DNA from 2 places in the Herminiimonas aquatilis genome. Region 2 is predicted to be linked to the other one. Evidence: predicted binding sites of a transcription regulator. Region 2 holds the regulator's gene; the other holds the start of a gene.
What was found. The regulator sigma-54, encoded in region 2, starts transcription at its own class of promoters, with help from an activator protein. The targets are predictions, from matches to a motif close to TGGCANGNAANCTGCTTT.

Region 1 (10,640 bases), 820 kb from region 2:
GACCGATGCAGCGATGGTCGTGTTTTCTGCCGTATGCATGATTGCGCTCATGATGACTCCTTATGCCTTGATCTTGAATGATTCAGCGTAAGCTTTTGGATTCTTGCCATCCCACACCACGCCATCGATCAGCTTGGAACTACGCATCACATTTTTCGGTACCGGGACGTTCGCCATGGTGGCCGCTTCCTTGTACAGATCAATGCGATTGATCGACTTGGCCGTACCCATGTAATCCGGTTCGCCCTTAGCCAGACCCCAGCGCTTGTGCTGTGTCATGAACCACATACCATCCGACAGGTAAGGGAAATTGGTCGCACCCTCGTTGTAGAACTTCATGTAGTTAGGGTCATCCCATGTTTTGCCCATGCCGTCTTGATAGCGACCGAGAATGCGTTGATTGATGACATCAACCGAAGTATTGACGTAGGACTTGGCAGCGATCGTTTCTGCCATCTTGTTTTTATTCGACAGCGATGCATCGATCCAGCGGCCGGCTTCCAGCACAGCTGCAGTCAAGGCGCGCGCAGTGTTTGGGTTTTTTGCCACCCAGTCAGACGTAGTGCCGAGTACTTTTTCCGGGTGATCTTTCCAGATGTCTTGTGTCGTCGCTGCGGTGATACCGATGCCGTCGACAATCGCGCGATGATTCCATGGTTCGCCAACGCAGAATCCATCCATATTGCCAACACGCATATTGGCCACCATTTGCGGTGGTGGCACGGTGATGACTTTGGCATCTTTCATCGGGTTGATGCCGTAAGTCGCGAGCCAGTAATACAACCACATCGCATGGGTGCCGGTAGGGAAGGTTTGCGCGAATGTGTATTCGCGTTTTTCCATCTGCATCAGCTTGGCCAGACCTGTGCCATTCACCGCACCTTTATCTGCCAGCTTCTTGGAAAGAGTGATCGCCTGGCCGTTATTGTTCAGGTTCATCAACACAGCCATGTCCTTTTTCGCGCCGCCTATGCCCTCGTGTACGCCGTAGACCAGGCCATACAAGACGTGTGCTGCATCCAGTTCGCCATTGACAAGCTTGTCGCGCACACCTGCCCATGACGATTCCTTGGTTGGAATAATCTTGATGCCGTATTTTTTATCAAATCCCATGACGGATGCCATGACAACAGATGCACAATCGGTCAAAGGAATGAAGCCGACTTTGACTTCTTCTTTTTCGGGCTTGTCAGAACCTGCAGCCCACACACCTTGAGTTGCCAGACCACCGAAGGCCGATGCCGTGATGGCCGTGCCTGCTTTCAAGACTGTGCGCCGTGTCATATTGAATTTCCTGTCGTTCGTTGTCATGGTTTTCCTCAAGGGTTTTCGCAATAAAAAAAGGACGTCCGGTCAGCAAGAGCAGCGCTCTTGCGACACGGACGTCCTTGTCCTGAACCATCCCGGCCATCGTTGGCCAAAACAGTTTTTAATTCTTTGTACCTTCGTTGGTACAACCCTACTTTAGCAATTGGTGTGCCAGCGCTTATTAGCTACTTTGGCGAAGATAATGTGCACTTGATAAGCAACTATCGCTCCTTTTTCGTGCGGCGCATTTATTTAGTGCGATAACCGAGAGAGCTTAGACTGCAATCTTCACGCCACGCATCAACCCAACAAGTCAGCCACATCTAATATGCGTTGTGCCAACTCTGACAACTTCAGATTCTTGTCCATCGCCATGCGACGCAACTTTGAATACGCTTCATCTTCGGAAATTTTATGGCGCTCCATCAGCAAACCCTTGGCGCGCTCTATCGTCTTGCGTTCCGCCAGCTTGAGTTTGGTATCAGATAGCTCGGTACGCAGTTTTTGCTCGGCATTGAAGCGCGCCAATGCGACATCCAGTACCGGCTTGATGCGCTCCGACTGCAACCCTGCGACCACATAAGCCGATACGCCAGCCGCCATTGCGGCTTCCATGCTCGATTTAGCATGATCCTCAGTAAACAAGACGATAGGCCGTCGCGCATCCCGCGTCGCCATCACCACATGCTCCAGCACATCGCGCGAATCGGATTCGGCATCGATGATAATCATGTCAGGCTGCAGTTGGGCGACGCGATCCGGCAAATGCATATCAGCAGGGAAAACCGCGATGATGTTATAGCCGGCTTCCAGCAAGCCTATGCGTAATGCGCGCGAGCGCTCTGCCTGCATCCAGGCGCTGTCATCCTGTTCGCCTTCAGGGGGCACGACGGTATTGACGACGACTATGCGTAGCGAACGAACATCGGAACGAACGTCGGCGCGCATATCAGCGCGCGCACTAGAAGTAGAATCGGGTTTTGGAGTTTCAATCATTGCAACATTCTAAAAGCAAGTGATACGGTGTGGTACCAGAATAAGCTACAATCCACGCAAGAATCACACCAACATGATGCATTTTTCCCGCATCTTTATCCCATGCTCGTTCTCGGTATCGAATCTTCCTGCGATGAAACTGGTCTCGCGTTGTATGACACGCAACGTGGTTTGCTCGCGCACGCGCTGTATTCCCAGGTAAAAATGCATGAAGAATACGGCGGCGTCGTGCCTGAGCTGGCCTCACGCGACCATATACGCCGTGCCATTCCCCTGCTGGAACAGGTCTTCGCCGAAAGCGGCGTAGCGCATGATGCGATCGATGCAATCGCGTATACACAAGGTCCCGGGCTAGCAGGTGCATTATTGGTCGGTGCCTCGGTCGCCTGCGGCCTCGGCCTGGCGCTGGATAAACCTGTATTAGGCGTACATCATCTGGAAGGCCATCTGCTGTCGCCCTTGCTGGCCAGCGAGCCGCCAGAATTCCCTTTCATTGCCCTGCTGGTTTCCGGCGGTCACACGCAATTGATGCGCGTCGACGGTGTCGGGCAATACACGATGCTGGGCGAAACGCTGGACGATGCGGCAGGCGAAGCATTCGACAAATCGGCCAAGTTGCTCGGTCTCGGTTATCCGGGCGGACCGGCAATTTCACGGATGGCCGAGTTTGGCGATCCGGCTGCATATAAATTGCCGCGCCCTATGCTGCATTCAAAAAATCTGGATTTCAGTTTTTCCGGATTGAAGACTGCCGTGCTGACCGTCGTCAAAAATCAAACCACCAATATCTGCGAGCAAGACAAGGCCAACATCGCACGCGCCTTTGTCGATGCCATCGTGGAAGTGCTGACTGCCAAATGCATGACCGCGCTCAAGCACACTGGCTTGAAGCGTCTGGTCATTGCCGGCGGCGTCGGCGCCAATCGCCAATTGCGCGAATCGCTGAACGCAGCGGCAGCGAAAAAGCATTTCAAGGTGTTTTATCCGGAACTGGAATTTTGCACCGACAACGGTGCGATGATTGCCTTCGCGGGGGCGATGCGTCTGGAGATTAATCCGGATGCGGCGAAAAAAGATTACGCGTTCAACGTCAAACCGCGCTGGCCGCTGGATAGCATCAAAGAGATATAAACAGCGCCGGTTCAACGGCGCTCGTTATTTCAAATTTGAGAACACAGTAACACCCCAATGATTACAGCGATCAACTGCGGAAACCAATACTCCCTCGTTCGTTGCCCATCAAAGAGACCATCAATAGGCACTCATTTCAGAATCCGGCAGATTCGGTTGCATCTACAGCCGGCGTCCTTTCGTCAAGGTAAATTTTTAATTGGATTTCGCTCATGAAAAATTCGCTCGAAAGATAAGCGGATATTGTAAATAATGCGCAACAAACCGAATAAAAACATCCACTTACATGTTAAGAAAATGTGAATTGCAGGTTGCGTATCAAGAAAAAAGTAGATACTATCAAAGCCAATGGGTGTTTGTAGCGCGTTGCTGCAAACAGGTTAATGCGCTGGTCGGGCCGCCGCGCGGAGTACTGACGCATGCCTACGCCCATTGCTATCTACAAGATCGTCTTTCTTTATCTGATTCCATTCTGCGAATCAGTAGTTCCTCCTACACAGCGATTACACCACCTGCCTTGAAGCAGGTCGTTTCTTAGTCGCATCTCACACTAAACATCACCTTTCAATCGCATTGACTGGGGATTTTCCTACGCTACGCGCTGCTTGAAATCATTCGTGTAGCGATCATATCAATTCAAATTGATATTGCTCGTTGATCTTTTATTAGAAAGGAGGTCCGTCTAATAAAAAACCTTGAATTAAAAAGAAGAAATTAGAAAGAAAAACTACAGAAAATTAGACCCTGTAGCAGCCTTTAGACACGGAGAGCAAGAGTAATGACTGATACAACCATAAACAATGTGGCCGGCGCATCCGCCGGCGGCAATAAGCAAACAATTCATTTGAAGGCGCCAGGTACCGGATTAATGGACACCTGGAAAGCGATGGGACCCGGTATTGCCGCTGCAATGACCGGGATTGGCGCAAGTCACATCATGCATGCACCGACTGCTGGTGCAAAATATGGTTACGAGTTACTGTGGGTAATTCTCGCTGCCTACATCCTCAAATACTGCGCATTCGAATTTGCCCACCGCTACACCATGGTGAAGGGCGAGTCCATCATCAATGCCTATCATCGAAACGGAAAATGGCCGTTGTATTTCATGATTTTCCAGGGATTTGCCAATACCGTCGGTATTGCGGGCCGCGCGCTGGGTTGCGCCGCCATGTTGTGGGCAGCATTCCCTTTCATGTCGCTGCAACTGTGGGCTGTCACCGTATTGGTTGGTACCGTCGCGATCTTGTGGGCAGGTAGTTACAAGGCCGTTGAGGGTGTTTGTAAAGTCCTGATCCTGGTGTTTGCCGGCTCCTGCTTTATTGCGTTTGCGTTACAGGCACCACCACCGATGGAGTATCTGTCGCGCTTGTTGCCTACCTTGCCGCCAATTGGCGCAATGATGCTGTTTGGTGCGATGTTCGGCTACTTCCCGACCACGCTGGAAGTGGCACCTATGCAATCGCTGTGGGCTGTGGAAAAGAAGGCCGGCATGGTCAAGGTCAAGGAATTACGCGCTGAGGGTCATACCGTCGAAATGGATAAAAACTACATGAAAAATAGTTTGATTCTGTTCAAGCGCGATATGAATATCACGTACCTGATTTCGATGTTGTCGGGCATGATCTTCCTGATCGTTGGCGCAGCTGTGCTGAATCCGCTTGGTCTGGTACCAAAGGGCAGCGAAATGGGTGCGACTATCGCACGTATTTACACAGACACCTTCGGGCAATGGATTTTCCCTATCATTATCTCGGGTGGCGTTGCAGCACTTTTCTCGACCGTGTTCACCTACTTCGATGGCCAGGCACGTATTACCGAGGAATGCTCGGTACGTCTGGTCAAGAAATGGGATACGCCACGTGCACGCAAGTTGATCTACCGCGGCATGCAAGTGATCTGGTTGATCGCAGGCATCTCGATCGTGTACGGCTTGCCTGAACCTATCTTTGTGACCCAGCTGGCATCTGTCATGGCACTGGTGTTCTCGCCGGTTCTGTATTGGCTCACCATCAGAGCGGTGAAAGATAACTTCACCACTGACTTTGAACGTGATCTGCTTCCTTCCAAGGCGATGTTTGCTCTGGCATGGACAGGCACGATCTCGCTGGTTCTCATCACCGGATATGTGATGTACATGCAGTTCTTGAATTAACGACCAATGCCTCCGTCGGATAAAGACGGAGGAATTCAATGAATCACGTCTTCCGGGAATGGATCCTTTTAATTTGTTCCCGGATTTTCATTCGGCTTCACGGCGGTCATGGTGTCCTGATGCCACCGTTTTTTAACGAGTACCCATAGCATGAATGATGAAATGAATCTCATCGCTGCCGCTTTGTTCGGTATCGCGCTTGTCCATACATTTGCAGCAAAATCTTTTGAAAAGCTTGCGCATCGCAGCAAGCACCATTCCGGCTTGCTCCACTTGCTCGGAGAAATCGAAGTCGTATTCGGCCTCTGGGCCTTCGTTCTCATCTGCACCATGGCTTTGGTTGTAGGCCCACAAAATGCGATCGAATATACCGAATCCAGACACTACACCGAACCCTTATTCGTGTTCGTGATCATGGTCATCGCAGCATCGCGCCCTGTACTGGAGACAGTCAAGGGACTTGTTGCCCTACTTGCGAAAGCCATGCCCATACGTACCGCAGTCGCACGTGTTTGGCTGTGTCTTTGCGCCGTCCCACTGATAGGATCATTGATTACCGAACCAGCAGCGATGACACTGGCTGCGTTGATGCTGGCACCTCTGGTCTTCCATGACGGCCTACCTGAGTGGAAAAAATATGCAGCGCTTGGCGTGCTCTTCGTGAATATTTCCATCGGCGGCACACTGACGTCCTTTGCTGCACCACCGGTACTGATGGTCGCTGCCACGTGGAATTGGGATAGCGCATTCATGGCGGCCACCTTCGGATGGAAAGCCGCAATAGCAGTATTCATCAACGCAACGGCGGTGACATTCTTAATTGCCAAGCATCTTGCAGACAAACCTTCGGATGCGGAGAAAGCCAGCAATGAATTGCCGATGCCGGTGACGGTTGCCGTTGTCCACCTTGTGGGGCTGGCCGCCGTGGTGTACTTCGCCCATCACCCCGTCATCTTTATGGCGATATTCCTGTTCTTCCTCGGCTTCACGAAAGCATATGAACCGTATCAAAATCCGCTGATCCTCAAGGAAGGTCTGCTGGTTGGCTTTTTCCTCGCCGGCCTGGTTGTCCTGGGTGGGATGCAGCAATGGTGGCTGCAACCAATAGTCTCCGGACTGGAACCGACAGCATTATTTTTCGGCGCCTTGTTCCTCACAGCCATTACCGATAATGCGGCGTTGACCTACCTAGGATCACTGATTGAAGGCATGAGCGATGCAGCGAAATACATGCTGATGGCTGGCGCAGTAGCCGGCGGCGGCCTGACTGTCATTGCAAATGCCCCGAATCCCGCTGGTGTCGCCTTGCTTCGCGGAGGATTTCGGGATGGAGCGATCAGTATCGGGGGACTGGTAGCGGGTGCAATAGCCCCCACTGCTGTCGCCGCTGCACTCTTCCTGATTTTTATTCCTTAACCAAGGTAATGCGCGATCGCATCCTGAACGTGATCGATCGCGCATTACATTTTCAGTGAACATTGCCCCAACATAATTTTAGTAACTAGATAAGGACGCTGTAAGTGCCTATTGAATACCCTGACGACGAAATGGTAAGTCTTGCCAAAAACTCGAGTTCATCGTTAGCTGCGGCTGAGCGCCTTCACGCCACGGCGGCTGTTAAGTATTCGAAAGACATTGAGAACATACTTGTGGAATCCTTTGGTGCAAGCGGCATAGGCCTGCACGAGAAAATATCAAGTGTTGAGCACGCATTACCACAAGGCATGAAGATCAAATTGCGCGCAGTCGCTACTATTCACTACGAAGTGGTACACGCAAAATACTTAGAGATATCTTATTCCGCCGCGCACGAAGCACAATGCCGTGAGGCTCTAACAGACCTGCGGGCATTATCGGGTGAAGGGAGGGGTTGGAAGCTTGGGGGCTTCATTTTCCTGGGTATATCAGGCCTGGCTGGGTTTTCGATTGGCGTTCGCAATTTTGGACTTGGCGCTGGCATTGCATTTGCCACTTTATTCACGCTGTATTGTGCGTGGATTTTGTGGCCTAAAGTGCTACGCGAAGCCTTCTGCAGCAAGCAAGAAAAACCATAAATAAATAAATAAGCGCAATCGCAAGGCAACAGCACCAAGGGACCCAATGTATTTCTCGAGACTTCTTTCGATTCCCTGCTCACGAAAATCCACCTGAAACTTTGTGAAGAGGATTAATAAATTCCATCATAGTGCAAAATCGAGCACGTTCTCGATGCTCGCTACTCATGAAAACTAAGCGGACCAGGTCACATGCAATCCGCCAATTCCCTGAATTAATTGAGGAGTGATTGCCTAAAGAAATATCCCATCTCCAACATGATGGTTACACCGGTTGAGTTCAAAGTCGAAAGCGGACGTTTCATATCCGCTATTGATTGCAAGACGCAACAAGAACAAAAAGGTGACTCATCATTTTTTTTTGCTGCCGAGCCGGCTTTCTTTCCCAGCCAGCAAATTACCGATGTTCTTTGCATGCCTGTAAACCAAAAGCACACTCATCGCCAATACCGCCAGCAAAATCACATCAGGACCGAATAGCAATCCGTAATAGAACGGGGCAAAAATGCTGGCTATCAACGCGGCCAGCGACGAATAGCGAAATGCATAGGCGATCACCAACCATGTAATCAGGGTTGCCAATCCGAGCCAGCCATTCAATGCGAGTAATACACCCAATGCGGTCGCGACGCCCTTGCCGCCAACGAAACGGAAAAAGACAGGCCACAGGTGGCCGAGGAAAACAGCGATCGCAACCAGAGCAACACCACTTTCCTGCACGCCATATTCCGGACCGACATATTTAGCCAGCCACACCGCGACAAAGCCTTTTGCGCCATCACCCAGCAAGGTCAATATCGCAGCCTTTTTATTCCCGCTACGTAGCACATTAGTCGCGCCCGGATTCTTGGAACCGTAGCTGCGCGGATCGGCCAGACGAAAACATTTGCTGACCACCACGGCAAACGAAATTGAACCCATCAGATACGCAGCGATTGCGAAAAGAACTGTATTCATATCAACCTTTAATTACCATTTTTACCTGCATTTTTTGTTATGTCTTACCGCGCACTTTGCCGCGTTATCCCTGTTTGCAAATCAGCGCTCTCAGCGTAGGACTTTACTCTTCCAGCGCGCACTGCACCGCGGTTGCCGACAATGCCTGCGTCAACACTTTTGGGTTTATACCTATCAGGTAGCCGCGCCGGCCACCATTGATATATATTTTTTCCAGCTCAAGAATACTCTGCTCGACATAGACGGGCATCGCCTTGCGCGTACCAAAAGGCGAAGTACCGCCGATCAAAAATCCGGAATGCCGGTTTGCCACTTCCGGCTTGCACGGCTCTACCGATTTGCAGCCTATCTGGCGCGCGAGATTCTTGGTCGAGACCTTGCGATCGCCGTGCATCAAGACGATCAAGGGTTTGGCCGCATCATCCTGCATCACCAGTGTCTTGACCACAGCATGTTCATCAACACCCAATTTACGTGCCGAAACGGTCGTGCCGCCGTGCTCTTCGTACTCGTAAGGGTGCTCGGAAAAAGCAATGTCCTTACGGCGCAAGAACTGGGTCGCGGGCGTTTCGGAAATATGCTCTTTTTTTGCCATGCGTGTTACGCTCATCTTAAAATTTGGAGCACATTATGCAACAAGAACTCCGCTTTGCGACCTTCAATGTCTGCAATCTGGCATTGCCGGGCGTGAAATATTATGACGACCAGATTCCTTACTCTGTCGCGGAGTACGATGCAAAGACCAGCTGGATTGCACAACAGCTGGACGCGCTTGATGCTGATGTCATCGGCCTGCAGGAAATCTTTTCACAGGCGGCGCTCAAGGACGTGCTGGCAAAAACCCAAGGATATCGCGACGCCCATCATGTCGGTTTCGATCCCGATCCGCTGGCCGACCATTTGACGCCCAATGTGGCCCTGATTTCTCGCTTGCCAGTAATGGCAGGCGCCACGACGTTTAAGCTATTACCCAACAATCTTGCCGTTAGCTTACCCGGCGTTGCCAATCCGGTTCAGCATTTTACGCGGCCGATACTGCATGCAAAAATCGAAGTCTTGCCCGACTTGTCGATCCACGTTTTTGTCTGCCATCTGAAATCGAAATTACCGGATTATCGTAACGACAACCACGATGATCAGCCGGATCAAACCGGAATCGCGATGTTGCGTTCGCTGATAAGACGCGGCACCGATGCACTGGGCTTGCGGTCGCTACTATCCAATTTAAACAAGGACGACCGTGCACCAATCATTGTCATGGGCGATTTTAACGACGTCGCGAATGCAATTCCAACCCAGATGGTAATGGGCCTGGGCAAGTATCCGATCAATGGCATCGACGATCGCTTATTCGAAAGTTATCGCATTCAATCGCGGCGAGATCCATTGCGCGATGTCGGCTACACACATATACACGATGGCAACTATGAAACGATCGATCACATTCTAGTTTCGGAAGAATTCCATCCGGCATCACGTGCGTCGATAGGTGAAGTAGTGGAAGTGATGTATTTGAATGACCACATGACTTTCAGGCAAGCACACGCTTCCGATCATGGTCTGGTGTTGGTACGCATACTGCTGCATGGAAAATCAGCCAATGGCGTTACGCCATCCAGCCCGGATGCAACACCGGTCTGAATGTATCAGCAATACATGCAAAAACCGGAACAAGAAAATTAGTTGGCGGCAGGACCAGTAGCGTCTGTATCTGTGCCATCTTCCGCATCATCTGCATCGACGTCAGAAGTGTCTGTGCCGTCGTCAGGCGCACTGCCTTTTTCAGCCTTGCGCTTCAGCTTTTCTTCTTTTTTGCGTTTCTTTTCCAACTCTTTTTGACGTTTCTCGTACTGAAAATTAGGTTTGGCCAAGTGAGTGCTCTTTGAGTAGGTATTCTGTTGAAGGAGGCAGATGGCCAGGGTCACGCTGCGACGAGGCACCATCAATGGGACGAATGCTAGCATGCCGCCATCCTTCGCGGCTGAAAACTGACAATACGCGCTGAATTCTCAAGTGCAAGCAAGTCGGCAAAAATCAGC
Region 2 (10,640 bases):
GGCGATACCCATCGATATCAGATAGGACAAGTCGCTGGTGCGATAACCGCGCCCGGCCAGGGAAACTTTGCCGTCGCCGCTCATGAACTCCAGTTCGGCGCAGCGCTTGACCAATGCCAGGCTCAGAAACATGAACAGCGAAACGGCCAGCAACCAGTTGGAAATCACCACCGTGCTGACCAGACCGCCAGCCAGGATACGGTGCGTATACAGCGAAGCGAGCACCAGCACATCCACAATCGCGACTTGCTTCAGGCGCGCCGAATACAGCAAGGTAGCGACCACATACAACACCATCAGACCAAAAAACGGCAGGGAAATGGCAGCCGCCAGCCACAGGGAAAAAGGCAGCAATACCAGCACCAGCATGACGCCGAATTGAATCGTCAGCGTCGCCGCAGCGAAAGGTCGCGCACGCTTGCGTGGATGCGCGCGGTCAGATGCCAGATCGAATAAATCGTTGATGACATACGTCGCCGATGCGCATAGTCCGAATGCAATGAATGCCAGTAGCGTTGCCAGCCAGCTATCTCCGTTCAAATCATGCGCAGCCATCAAGGGCACAAACAGCAACGCGTTTTTGGCCCATTGATGCAGGCGCAAAGCCTTGATCACCAGAAGCAACTTGAACGGGCGTGGCGGAACAATCAGGGTCGGCGTTTTGATTTGTTGTGCTTGCGCGACGACAGAGGACGATGCATTGACGACGATAATCTCTGTCGCACTGCGCCATACCGATAGATCCGCAGCACCATTCCCCGCATAAGCAAAGCCGCCCGCACCGGCATCTGCGATGATCGCCTGCAGCTTGGTGTGTGATTTCAGATTGGTCGCCTCGTCGCTACCGAGCACCGTATCGAAGATGCCGAGAAAATCAGCAACGCGCTGCACCAGCGTGCAATCGGATGCACTGGCCAGGGCCAAGCGACGCCCCACGGCGCGTTGCTGCTGAAGGTAGGTCAGCAGTGCCTCGTTATAAGGCAGCAGTGACACATCAAGCTGAATGCGTCTGGCAATCTGCGATTTCAAATTGCCACGTCCACGCAGCAGCCATACACAACAAAGAAATAGATAAAGCGGGTTGCGTTTAATCAGCAGCAAGACCGACTCGAATAAAAGATCGGTATAGGTCAGCGTGCCGTCAAGGTCGACATACAGTGGCAGCGCAGCGTTGTCTGCCGCGTTCGGCACATCTTCACGCACGGTATCGGGCGCGGCAAATGAAGGACGAGAAGGACTGCCGGGGGAAACGCTCAAATCACCACCATGGGAACAGAGAAATTTTAGGAAACTGCCAATCGCGTTGCCAAAGACGCTAACAATGGAATATCTCGACGAAGCTCATCGCCGACACACTGCAAAGCCGCATCCATCCTTGCAAGTGTATTTAAAGGTGGGCAATTTTCCGTCTTCACATAGCCAGCGTCAACCACAAACGCCCGCCTCATGCTTTTAGCAAGCGACCTTCGGCGCGCGACAGTCCTTCGAGGGCTCCACGCAAAACAAGGATGTCACCTGCTAACAGTATCGTGTCCGGCGTCCAGTCTATGCGCACACCATTGCGTCGTAGCGCGGTCACTTCCGCACCCAGCGCATCCAGCTCCAATTGTCCCAGCTTTTTGCCTAGCGCGTTCGCGCTTTCGGTCAGCAATACGGAACGCAAGCGCACCTGCAAATGTTCAGCCGTATCCGACACATCGCTGGCGCCATGAAAAAATCCTCGCAGAGAGGCATAGCGTTCGCCGCGCGCCATTTGAATCGTATGTACAACACGCCGCAAAGGTACGCCCATGGTCAGCAATGCATGCGAGGCCAGCATCAGGCTGCCTTCTATCGCTTCGGGCACGACTTCCGACGCGCCGGCAGCGCGCAATTTATCCAAATCCGAATCATCGTAACTGCGCACAATGACGGGCAGTGCAGGCGCCAGATCCTTCATATGATGCAAGACCTTTAATGCCGACGGCGTGCTGGCGTAGGTAATCACTAGCGCTGCCGCCCGATTGATACCGGCCGCGACCAGGCTTTCACGACGGCCGGCGTCACCATAAGATACGTTCACACCAGCTGCCTGCGCATCGCGCACGCGATCAGGATCCAGATCCAGCGCCTGATAAGGGATGCCCTCTTCATCCAGCAGCTTGGCCAGACTCTGGCCAGTTCGGCCGAAGCCGGCAATCACGACGTGCTGCTGCGCCGCCATCGTGCGCGTCGCAATCTGCGTCAACGCCAGCGATTGCGCCATCCACTCATTGGCCGACAATTTCATCACGATCGCATCGGATTTGGCGAGTATGACCGGTGCGGCCAGCATAGACAGCACCATCGATGCCAAAATCAATTGAATAATCAGCGGCTCAATCAGATTCAAGGCGCTGATCTGGTGCAGCAATACAAATCCGAATTCGCCCGCTTGCGCCAAGGCCAATCCGGTACGCAAGGCCACGCCGACCGGCGCACCAAACCATTTCGCCAAGATCGTTACCAAACCAAATTTCAGCAATACCGGCCCGGTCAGCAGCAGCAATACCAGCCACCAGTATTCAATCACTAGGCGCACATTCAGCAGCATGCCGATCGAGATGAAGAACAAGCCGAGCAATACATCACGAAACGATTTGATGTCCTCTTCTACCTGGTGCTTGTATTCAGTTTCGGAAATCAGCATGCCGGCGACAAATGCGCCCAAGGCCAGCGACAGGCCGGCCATCTCGGTAATCCACGCCGCGCCCAGGGTAATCAGCAACAGATTCAGCATGAACAATTCTTGCGAGCGTCGTTTGACGACGATGCGGAACCAGCCCCGCATCAGCTTATGCCCAACGAAGAACAACAGCAGCAACACGATGACGGCCTTGAAGGCAGCCCATGAAAGCGTGGCGACCAGATCGCCTTTAGGATGAGCCAGCGCGGGAATCAGGATCAGCAACGGCACCAGCGCCAGATCCTGAAACAGCAAAATACCGATGATGCGCCGGCCATGCTCGCTTTCCAGCTCCAGTCGCTCAGTCAATATTTTTGACACGATCGCGGTCGACGACATCGCCAGCGCACCGCCAATAGCAAAAGCCGCTTGCCAGCTGATGGCGCTTAAACGCGTAGATATGGTTGCCACCAGCCAGCCGAAAATCATTGTCAGTATGATGGTCAGCAACACTTGCGCCATGCCCAGCCCGAAAACGGTGCGCCGCATCGCCGACAACTTCGCGAGAGAAAATTCTAGACCGATCGAGAACATCAGAAACACCACGCCGAATTCGCCCAGAGCGTGCGTGGTGGCATTATCTTCCGCCCAACCCAGGGTATGCGGTCCGATCAGGATGCCCGCCATCAGATAGCCCAGCATGGGCGGCAAATGCATCATGCGGAAGGCCACCACGCCCAGCACCGCAGCAGCAAGCAACAGAAGGGTCAGTTCTAAAGGGGAAAGCATAATGTGATGCCGGCTTGGGTTATTCGGAAAATGTACGTAGAGCGATCAAAACATATTTTTCTGCGTCTGGCAGGTTTTTTGCTTAGTCAGCCCTTCTTGCCAGATGAATTCGTTTATACTTTCGGGCATGAGTGTACCCCATGCCAAAACCGTGCCCGCAACTTTTGATGCCACAAGCACAGCGCGCGCGCTGCAATTTGCCAGCGCAACCCTGCAAATCGAAGCAGATGCAATTCTTGCGTTAAAGAAACGAATCAGCGAGGAAACCAGTGCGCAATTTGTCAAGGCAGTTTCCCTATTATTGAATTGCGATGGCCGTGTGGTCGTCTCCGGCATCGGCAAGTCCGGCCATATCGCGCGCAAGATTGCGTCGACTCTGGCCTCAACCGGCACACCAGCCTTGTTCGTGCACGCGGCCGAAGCCTCGCATGGCGACCTTGGCATGATTGCCGCCAATGATGCACTGATCGCGATTTCGTATTCAGGTGAAGCCGGCGAATTGCTGGCCATCATCCCGATCATCAAACGCATGGGCGCGACCCTGATTGCCATTACCGGCAACGACGCCTCAAGTCTGGCGCAGTTTGCTGACGTCCACCTGAACGTCAAGGTCGACAAGGAAGCTTGTCCTTTGAACCTGGCACCGACTGCCAGCACCACCGCAACCCTTGCGCTCGGCGATGCGTTGGCGATGGCACTGCTGGATGCACGCGGTTTTGGCGAAGAAGATTTTGCACGTTCGCATCCGGGCGGCGCACTCGGCCGCCGTTTGCTGACGCACGTGCGTGATGTGATGCGCACCGGCGATGCGATTCCTACCGTCGCTGCTGATGCGACACTCTACTCCGCACTATTGGAAATCAGTAAAAAAGGCATGGCGATGACAGCCGTAGTTGATGCTGACGGTCGCGCCATCGGCGTATTCACGGACGGCGATTTGCGCCGCCTGATTGAAAACAAGCAAGATTTTTCGACTTTATCGATTGCCGATGTGATGCACGCCAACCCGCGCAGCGTGCAGCCGGAGCAGCTCGCCGTCGATGCAGTCGACATGATGGAAGAGTTCCGCATCAATCAATTATTGGTAACCAATACTGACGGCACACTGGTGGGCGCATTGCACATCCATGATCTGACCCGCGCGAAAGTAATCTGATGACCTCCTCTGCAGATTCTGCCGCGGTTTTTTCCAATTCAGTGTCAGCTGCTTCCGCTCGTGCAGCGAATGTGCGGCTGATGATATTTGACGTCGATGGCATTCTGACCGACGGCAGCCTGCATTTTGGCGCGGATGGCGAGGTCATCAAGACCTTCAACGTTCTCGATGGCCACGGCATCAAATTGCTGCAGCAATCCGGTGTCGCGACCGCGATCATCAGTGCACGCCAATCACCTATTGTGCTGCGCCGCGCGACGGACCTTGGCATTCATCATGTGTTTCAAGGCATACATGACAAGCGCAGTGCATTTGAACAATTGCTCGCACAAACTGGCACTGACGCCAGTGCATGCGGCTTCATCGGCGACGATGTCATAGACTTGCCTATCCTGTCGCGCGTCGGCTTTGCAGCAAGCGTACCCAATGCACATCCGGAAGTGCGCTCACGCGTGCATTACGTGACGCAAGCCAGCGGCGGTCGCGGCGCGGCACGTGAATTGTGCGATTTCATTCTGCGCGCACAAGGCAATTACGAGGCGGCCATCGCGCTGTACTTGTCTTGAAAGCGCCGCGTCCAGGCAATGGCATGCGCCTGATTGTGCTGATTGCGTTGAGCGCAGGATTAGCGCTCGGCAGTTTTTGGCTAGTCGAAGTGATGCAGCGCAAAACTGAAGATTCCCTGCCTGCCCGGGTACGCACGGAGCCCGATTTTTATGTAGAGAAATTTAATTTCGTGCGCATGGCAAAAACCGGCGAGGCACGTTACAACCTCACCGGCACCGAAATGAAACATTACCCGCAAGACGACTCCTATCAAATACAGAATCCGGTCATGCATAGTTATAGCGCTGATCGGCCACCGATGGTGAGTCGCTCCTTGCGCGCCAAAGTGACTAACAACAGCAGCGAAGTCCATATGTATGACAATGTGCATATAGACAGACCCGCTTCCGCAAAGTCGCAGCATTTTCAACTCAAGACATCTTATTTGCTGATATTGCCAGACGAGGATGTCATGAAAACCCCCAAGCCGGTTGAACTGCAACTTGGGAAATCGACGCTGAATGGCGCCGGCATGTTTGTCAACAATGCAACCGGCGAATTCAGCTTGTCGAGTAATGTAAAAGGCCAGTACCAGCCGCCTGTCGTCACCAATTGATTTCGTGATCCGACTTTTAATCGATGGATTCTCTTAGAAAAATTTCATGAAACGATTACTTTCTGCAATGCTGCTTATCGCTGGTTTGGGCGCGCTGACTTGCGTCCATGCTGAAAAAGCCGATGCAACCAAGCCGACCAACGTCGAAGCCGATCAAATGCAGTACGACGACGTCAAACAGATCAACACCTTCGTCGGCAATGTCGTATTGACGCGCGGCTCGATTCTGATGAAATCCAACAAGATGGTGGTCACGCAAGATCCGGCCGGCTATCAATTTGTCGTCATGTATGCGGCCCCTGGCTCACTTGCCAGTTTCCGTCAAAAACGTGACGGCGGTCCCGACCAATGGATAGAAGGCCAGGCCGAGCGCATCGAATACGACGACAAGAATGAAATCATGAAACTGTATTCCAAGGCTCGTATGCGTCGCCTGGAAAATGGCAAGACTACCGATGAAGTCAACGGCGAGTATATTTCCTACGATACACGCGCTGAATTTTTCACCGTGCATAACACTAGCGGGGGCGACAGCAAGCCAGGTGCAGGACGCATCAAGGCCATCATCCAGCCGCGTGCCGATACAACAAAGGCCCCTTAAGATGTCGAGCAAGTTGATAGTCAGCGGACTGCAAAAAAGCTATGGCGCGCGTCAGGTTGTACGTGACGTCGCCTTGCAAGTCGAGAGCGGTGAAGTGATTGGCCTGCTGGGCCCTAACGGCGCCGGCAAAACTACGTCGTTTTACATGATCGTCGGCTTGGTACCGTCGGATGCCGGCAGCATCGAACTGGATGGTGTCAATATCTCGCGCCAGCCCATACACAAACGCGCGCAGCTGGGTTTGTCCTATCTTCCGCAAGAAGCGTCGGTATTCCGCAAGCTGAGCGTCGAGGATAATATTCGCGCCGTGCTCGAACTACAGCGCCTCAATGGCAAATCCTTGAGCAAGCCGCAGATCGAACAACGTCTCGATACTTTGCTGGCTGACCTGCAAATCGAGAAGCTGCGTGAAAATCAAGCGATGTCTTTGTCCGGTGGCGAACGTCGTCGCGTCGAGATTGCGCGCGCACTGGCAACCAATCCACGTTTCGTTTTGCTGGATGAACCGTTTGCCGGCGTTGATCCGATAGCAGTAATTGAAATTCAACGTATTGTGCGCTTCCTCAAAGAGCGCGGCATAGGCGTACTGATCACCGATCACAATGTGCGCGAGACACTCGGCATCTGCGATCGTGCCTACATCATCAATCAAGGTGCAGTGCTCGCCAGCGGCAGCCCTGACGAGATTATCGCCAACGAATCGGTGCGCCGGGTTTACCTCGGCGAACACTTCCGCATGTGATGCCGGAAGCTAGATAACTCTATGAAGCAATCCCTGCAGCTACGCGTTTCGCAACATCTGGCACTCACGCCGCAATTGCAGCAATCAATCCGTCTGCTGCAATTGTCCACGCTGGAACTGCATCAGGAGTTGGAACAAATTCTCGCAGACAATCCACTGCTGGAGCGCACCGACGATCCGCTGGATCACGCGATCCGCTTGCTGGCCGATGGCGCCATCGGCTCTACCGGAACCACACCGGAAGGCGCAAGCATAGAGGCCAATGCGCAAGTCCCGGAAAGCGAAGCCAGTTTCGATACGCCATCAGACGCACCCGAATCATCCAACGGCGATGCCGAATGGAGTTTTGACGATGTCGCACGTACATCGAAAGCACCGGAAGATGATGACGCCCGCCCGCAGCTGGAAGCACACGAAACAACATTGCGTGAGCACCTGCTGGAACAGATGCGCGTAACTGTGCGCGAGACGCGTGATCGTGCGTTGCTTGAATTGATCATCGATGCATTGAACGACAACGGCTATCTGGAAGAAGAACTGGAAGAAATCCACGCGCGCCTGCCGGAAGAGCTGGAAATAGAACTGGAAGAATTGCAGATTGCATTGAACCTGTTGCAAAGCTTCGATCCGCCTGGTGTGGGTGCGCGCAATGCCTCTGAATGCCTGGCACTGCAAATCAAACGCATGCCGAAAGTTGCAATGGTCACGCGCCGCATGGCGCTCGCGATTGTTGAAAATCATCTCACTCTATTTGCGCAACGCGACTTCAACAAACTGCGCAAGGCCCTCGATTGCGACGACGAAGATTTGCGCGAAGCACAAGTCATCATCAAACAATGCAATCCACACCCAGGAGCGATTTTCGCAAGCGGCTCTTCCGATTATGTGGTGCCTGATGTGATCGTCAAACGCACACGCAACGGCTGGCAAGTCATGCTCAATCACGACGTCATGCCACGCTTGCGCGTCAACAGCATGTACGCCAATATTTTGAAGCAAAGCAAGGGCGATGGATCGCTCGGATCGCAACTGCAAGAAGCCAAATGGTTGATCAAAAATATGCGTCAGCGCTTCGACACTATCCTGCGCGTATCACAGGCGATAGTAGAACGACAACGCAACTTTTTCTCACATGGCGCTGTCGCGATGCGCCCACTTGTGTTGCGTGAAATAGCTGATACACTAGGTCTACACGAGAGCACTATTTCTCGTGTAACGACGCAAAAGTACATGCTCACACCGCATGGAATGTTCGAACTGAAGTACTTTTTCGGCAGCCATGTCGCAACGGAAACAGGCGGCGAAGCATCCTCCACTGCGATACGGGCACTGATCAAACAATTGATAGGAGCTGAAGACCCGAAAATCCCATTCTCTGATAGCAAAATCGCAGAAATGCTGGCGGAACAGGGTATGGTTGTGGCGCGACGTACCGTTGCAAAATACCGTGAAGCCTTGAAAATTCCCCCAGTCAATTTGCGCAAATCGTTGTAGAACTGTCCTTAGTAGTTTTTGTTATACCTTGCTGTGTTCTTGTGGCCAGGTAACAAGGCGCTTGAACCTCCAGTGAATTATCATAGGAGCACTGTATGAATCTCACAATCAGTGGACATCACCTCGAATTAACCCCAGCAATCCGCGAATATGTACAAGGAAAACTGGAGCGTATCAAACGTCACTTCGATCACGTTATCGACATTGCAGTCATCCTGACTGTAGACAATCTTCCGGAAAAAGAAAAACGCCAGAAAGCAGAAATCAACTTGCGCGTGAGAGGCAAGGATCTGCATGCGGAAAGTATTGCCGACAATTTGTATGCGGCGATTGACTCACTGGTCGACAAGCTCGATCGACAAGTCATCAAATACAAAACCAAGCAGCAAGATCATCAACATGATGCAATCAAACGATTGCCGGATGAATCCGACGCTGCTGTCACCCCTTAACGGGAAATCATCAGGCTGAGAAAATCAGTCACTAAAAATGAAGGGCGCAGATTGCGCCCTTTTTTAATGTCAAAGCTCTACAGAAATCGATTAAAAATCGCTAAACATCAATATAAAATGACTGGATGCATGACCATCGCAAAAAGTATTTTCCCTCTTCTCTCGCCAAGCCAATTTCAGCTATCGCGCTGATTTTGACCCTTTCAGGACATGCTTTTATTCTTTACTCGCTCGCTGAATTTGCTGAGACTAACAATAAAAATAGCAGTGAGACGACAGGGGTGGTTGTCCGTTTACTGAGTGAAAAATTAGATCATGCGCCTCAGCGCATAGCCACTAAAAGTCAAAACGTCCACAATCTGATACAGCCAGAAATACCATCGTTACCGGCGGCGCCCTCGTTGGCTGAAATTCCGATCGGTGCACAACTACCCTTTCAATCCTACTATTTCAAATCGGATGAATTAAGCCAGAAACCACAAGTCATCAATGACCTACCTGCAGATTTTTTCTTGCCCGATATCGCAGGATTGCCTGAGCCACTCATAATGACTTTGCGCATCAGTAATGTGGGAACGGTAGACGAAGTATTCATCCCTGGCGATATTGCTGACAGTGAAAAACTGCTGTTGATTACCACTGCTTTTAAAACAATGACTTTTGCAGCAGCCCAAATTTCCGGCATCGCCGTGCCTAGTGAAATACGCATCGAAGTGTGGAAAAACACAGATAAGCAAGACGAGCCAGCAGGAAAATAAAAAAGGCGGCCCACGTAGGGCCGCCGATCAATCTACATTAAAAATCAGTCTGGTATAAATTCGCGCCAAATTACGCGCTTACCTTGAAATGACAAGGCGTTAGGCGGCTTAGGCAACTTGTTTGTAGGTTGGTCAGGCGTCGGATGATCTGAGGTAACCACTGAAACATGTCGTTCCCCGTCAGGAGTGTAGTAATAATTTACACCGACAATCGGGGCATTGAATTTTTCCGAAACAATGCCGTCGCCATTATTTCCATTCAGGTAATTAAAGTAGTTAAGCCAACCATACCCGCCCGGTGAACATACCGTATTGGATGGCACGGTAGAAGGCGCAATCAAGAGACCAGAATCAAGTATAGGTTCCACATGAATACGCTCCCCCGTATCCGGCAAGTCGATAAACCATCCTGAATCAAGCCTGAAATCAATTTCATTTTGCGATGCAGTGCGGGTGGATCCTGAGGTCGTAATAGTTTGTTGCACTAGCGATAGCCGTGGATTCACCAGAGTAGTGGTCGCATTGTTATCCTTTATTGCATACAAGGTTTGTCTCTGCGTATTTTCCAGATCGCTTTTCTCTAGATACTTTCCGGTCCCAACAAAAACCAATCGCTTACCGTAAGCGACACCTAACTCAGGCGCCGCCGTAACGGGTTGCCTAGCACCAGACGGATCCTTCAAAACTGCAAATTTCAATACTGTATTGGTATTGATATCGAAACGCCACACGTTACCCGAAAGGTCGCCGCCATAAACATACAAAGACGTATTGTTGCGCGCCGGATCGTTAGCATAGTTTGCTATCTTAGCCAATCCGCTCGGCGTAATAGCAGGATCATC

Region 1: the regulator sigma-54 is predicted to act here: its motif matches at 1,465-1,482, upstream of ACFQO0_RS04265 (CmpA/NrtA family ABC transporter substrate-binding protein).

Annotation. Positions count from the first base shown of each region.
Region 1 covers NZ_JBHTCC010000001.1:933,828-944,467, forward strand. The annotation lists gene ntrB (nitrate ABC transporter permease) at 1-51, opposite strand, end outside; gene ACFQO0_RS04265 (CmpA/NrtA family ABC transporter substrate-binding protein) at 61-1,284, opposite strand; gene ACFQO0_RS04270 (ANTAR domain-containing response regulator) at 1,609-2,256, opposite strand; gene tsaD (tRNA (adenosine(37)-N6)-threonylcarbamoyltransferase complex transferase subunit TsaD) at 2,407-3,435, shown strand; gene ACFQO0_RS04280 (Nramp family divalent metal transporter) at 4,214-5,590, shown strand; gene ACFQO0_RS04285 (putative Na+/H+ antiporter) at 5,753-7,006, shown strand; gene ACFQO0_RS04290 (hypothetical protein) at 7,111-7,644, shown strand; gene plsY (glycerol-3-phosphate 1-O-acyltransferase PlsY) at 7,996-8,601, opposite strand; gene ybaK (Cys-tRNA(Pro) deacylase) at 8,705-9,196, opposite strand; gene ACFQO0_RS04305 (endonuclease/exonuclease/phosphatase family protein) at 9,232-10,242, shown strand; gene ACFQO0_RS04310 (hypothetical protein) at 10,281-10,565, opposite strand.
Region 2 covers NZ_JBHTCC010000001.1:1,754,496-1,765,135, reverse strand. The annotation lists gene ACFQO0_RS08210 (UbiA family prenyltransferase) at 1-1,257, opposite strand, end outside; gene ACFQO0_RS08205 (monovalent cation:proton antiporter family protein) at 1,445-3,433, opposite strand; gene ACFQO0_RS08200 (KpsF/GutQ family sugar-phosphate isomerase) at 3,561-4,589, shown strand; gene ACFQO0_RS08195 (KdsC family phosphatase) at 4,589-5,155, shown strand; gene lptC (LPS export ABC transporter periplasmic protein LptC) at 5,179-5,751, shown strand; gene lptA (lipopolysaccharide transport periplasmic protein LptA) at 5,798-6,352, shown strand; gene lptB (LPS export ABC transporter ATP-binding protein) at 6,354-7,094, shown strand; gene ACFQO0_RS08175 (RNA polymerase factor sigma-54) at 7,116-8,588, shown strand; gene hpf (ribosome hibernation-promoting factor, HPF/YfiA family) at 8,684-9,040, shown strand; gene ACFQO0_RS08165 (hypothetical protein) at 9,166-9,798, shown strand; gene ACFQO0_RS08160 (pilus assembly protein) at 9,843-10,640, opposite strand, start outside.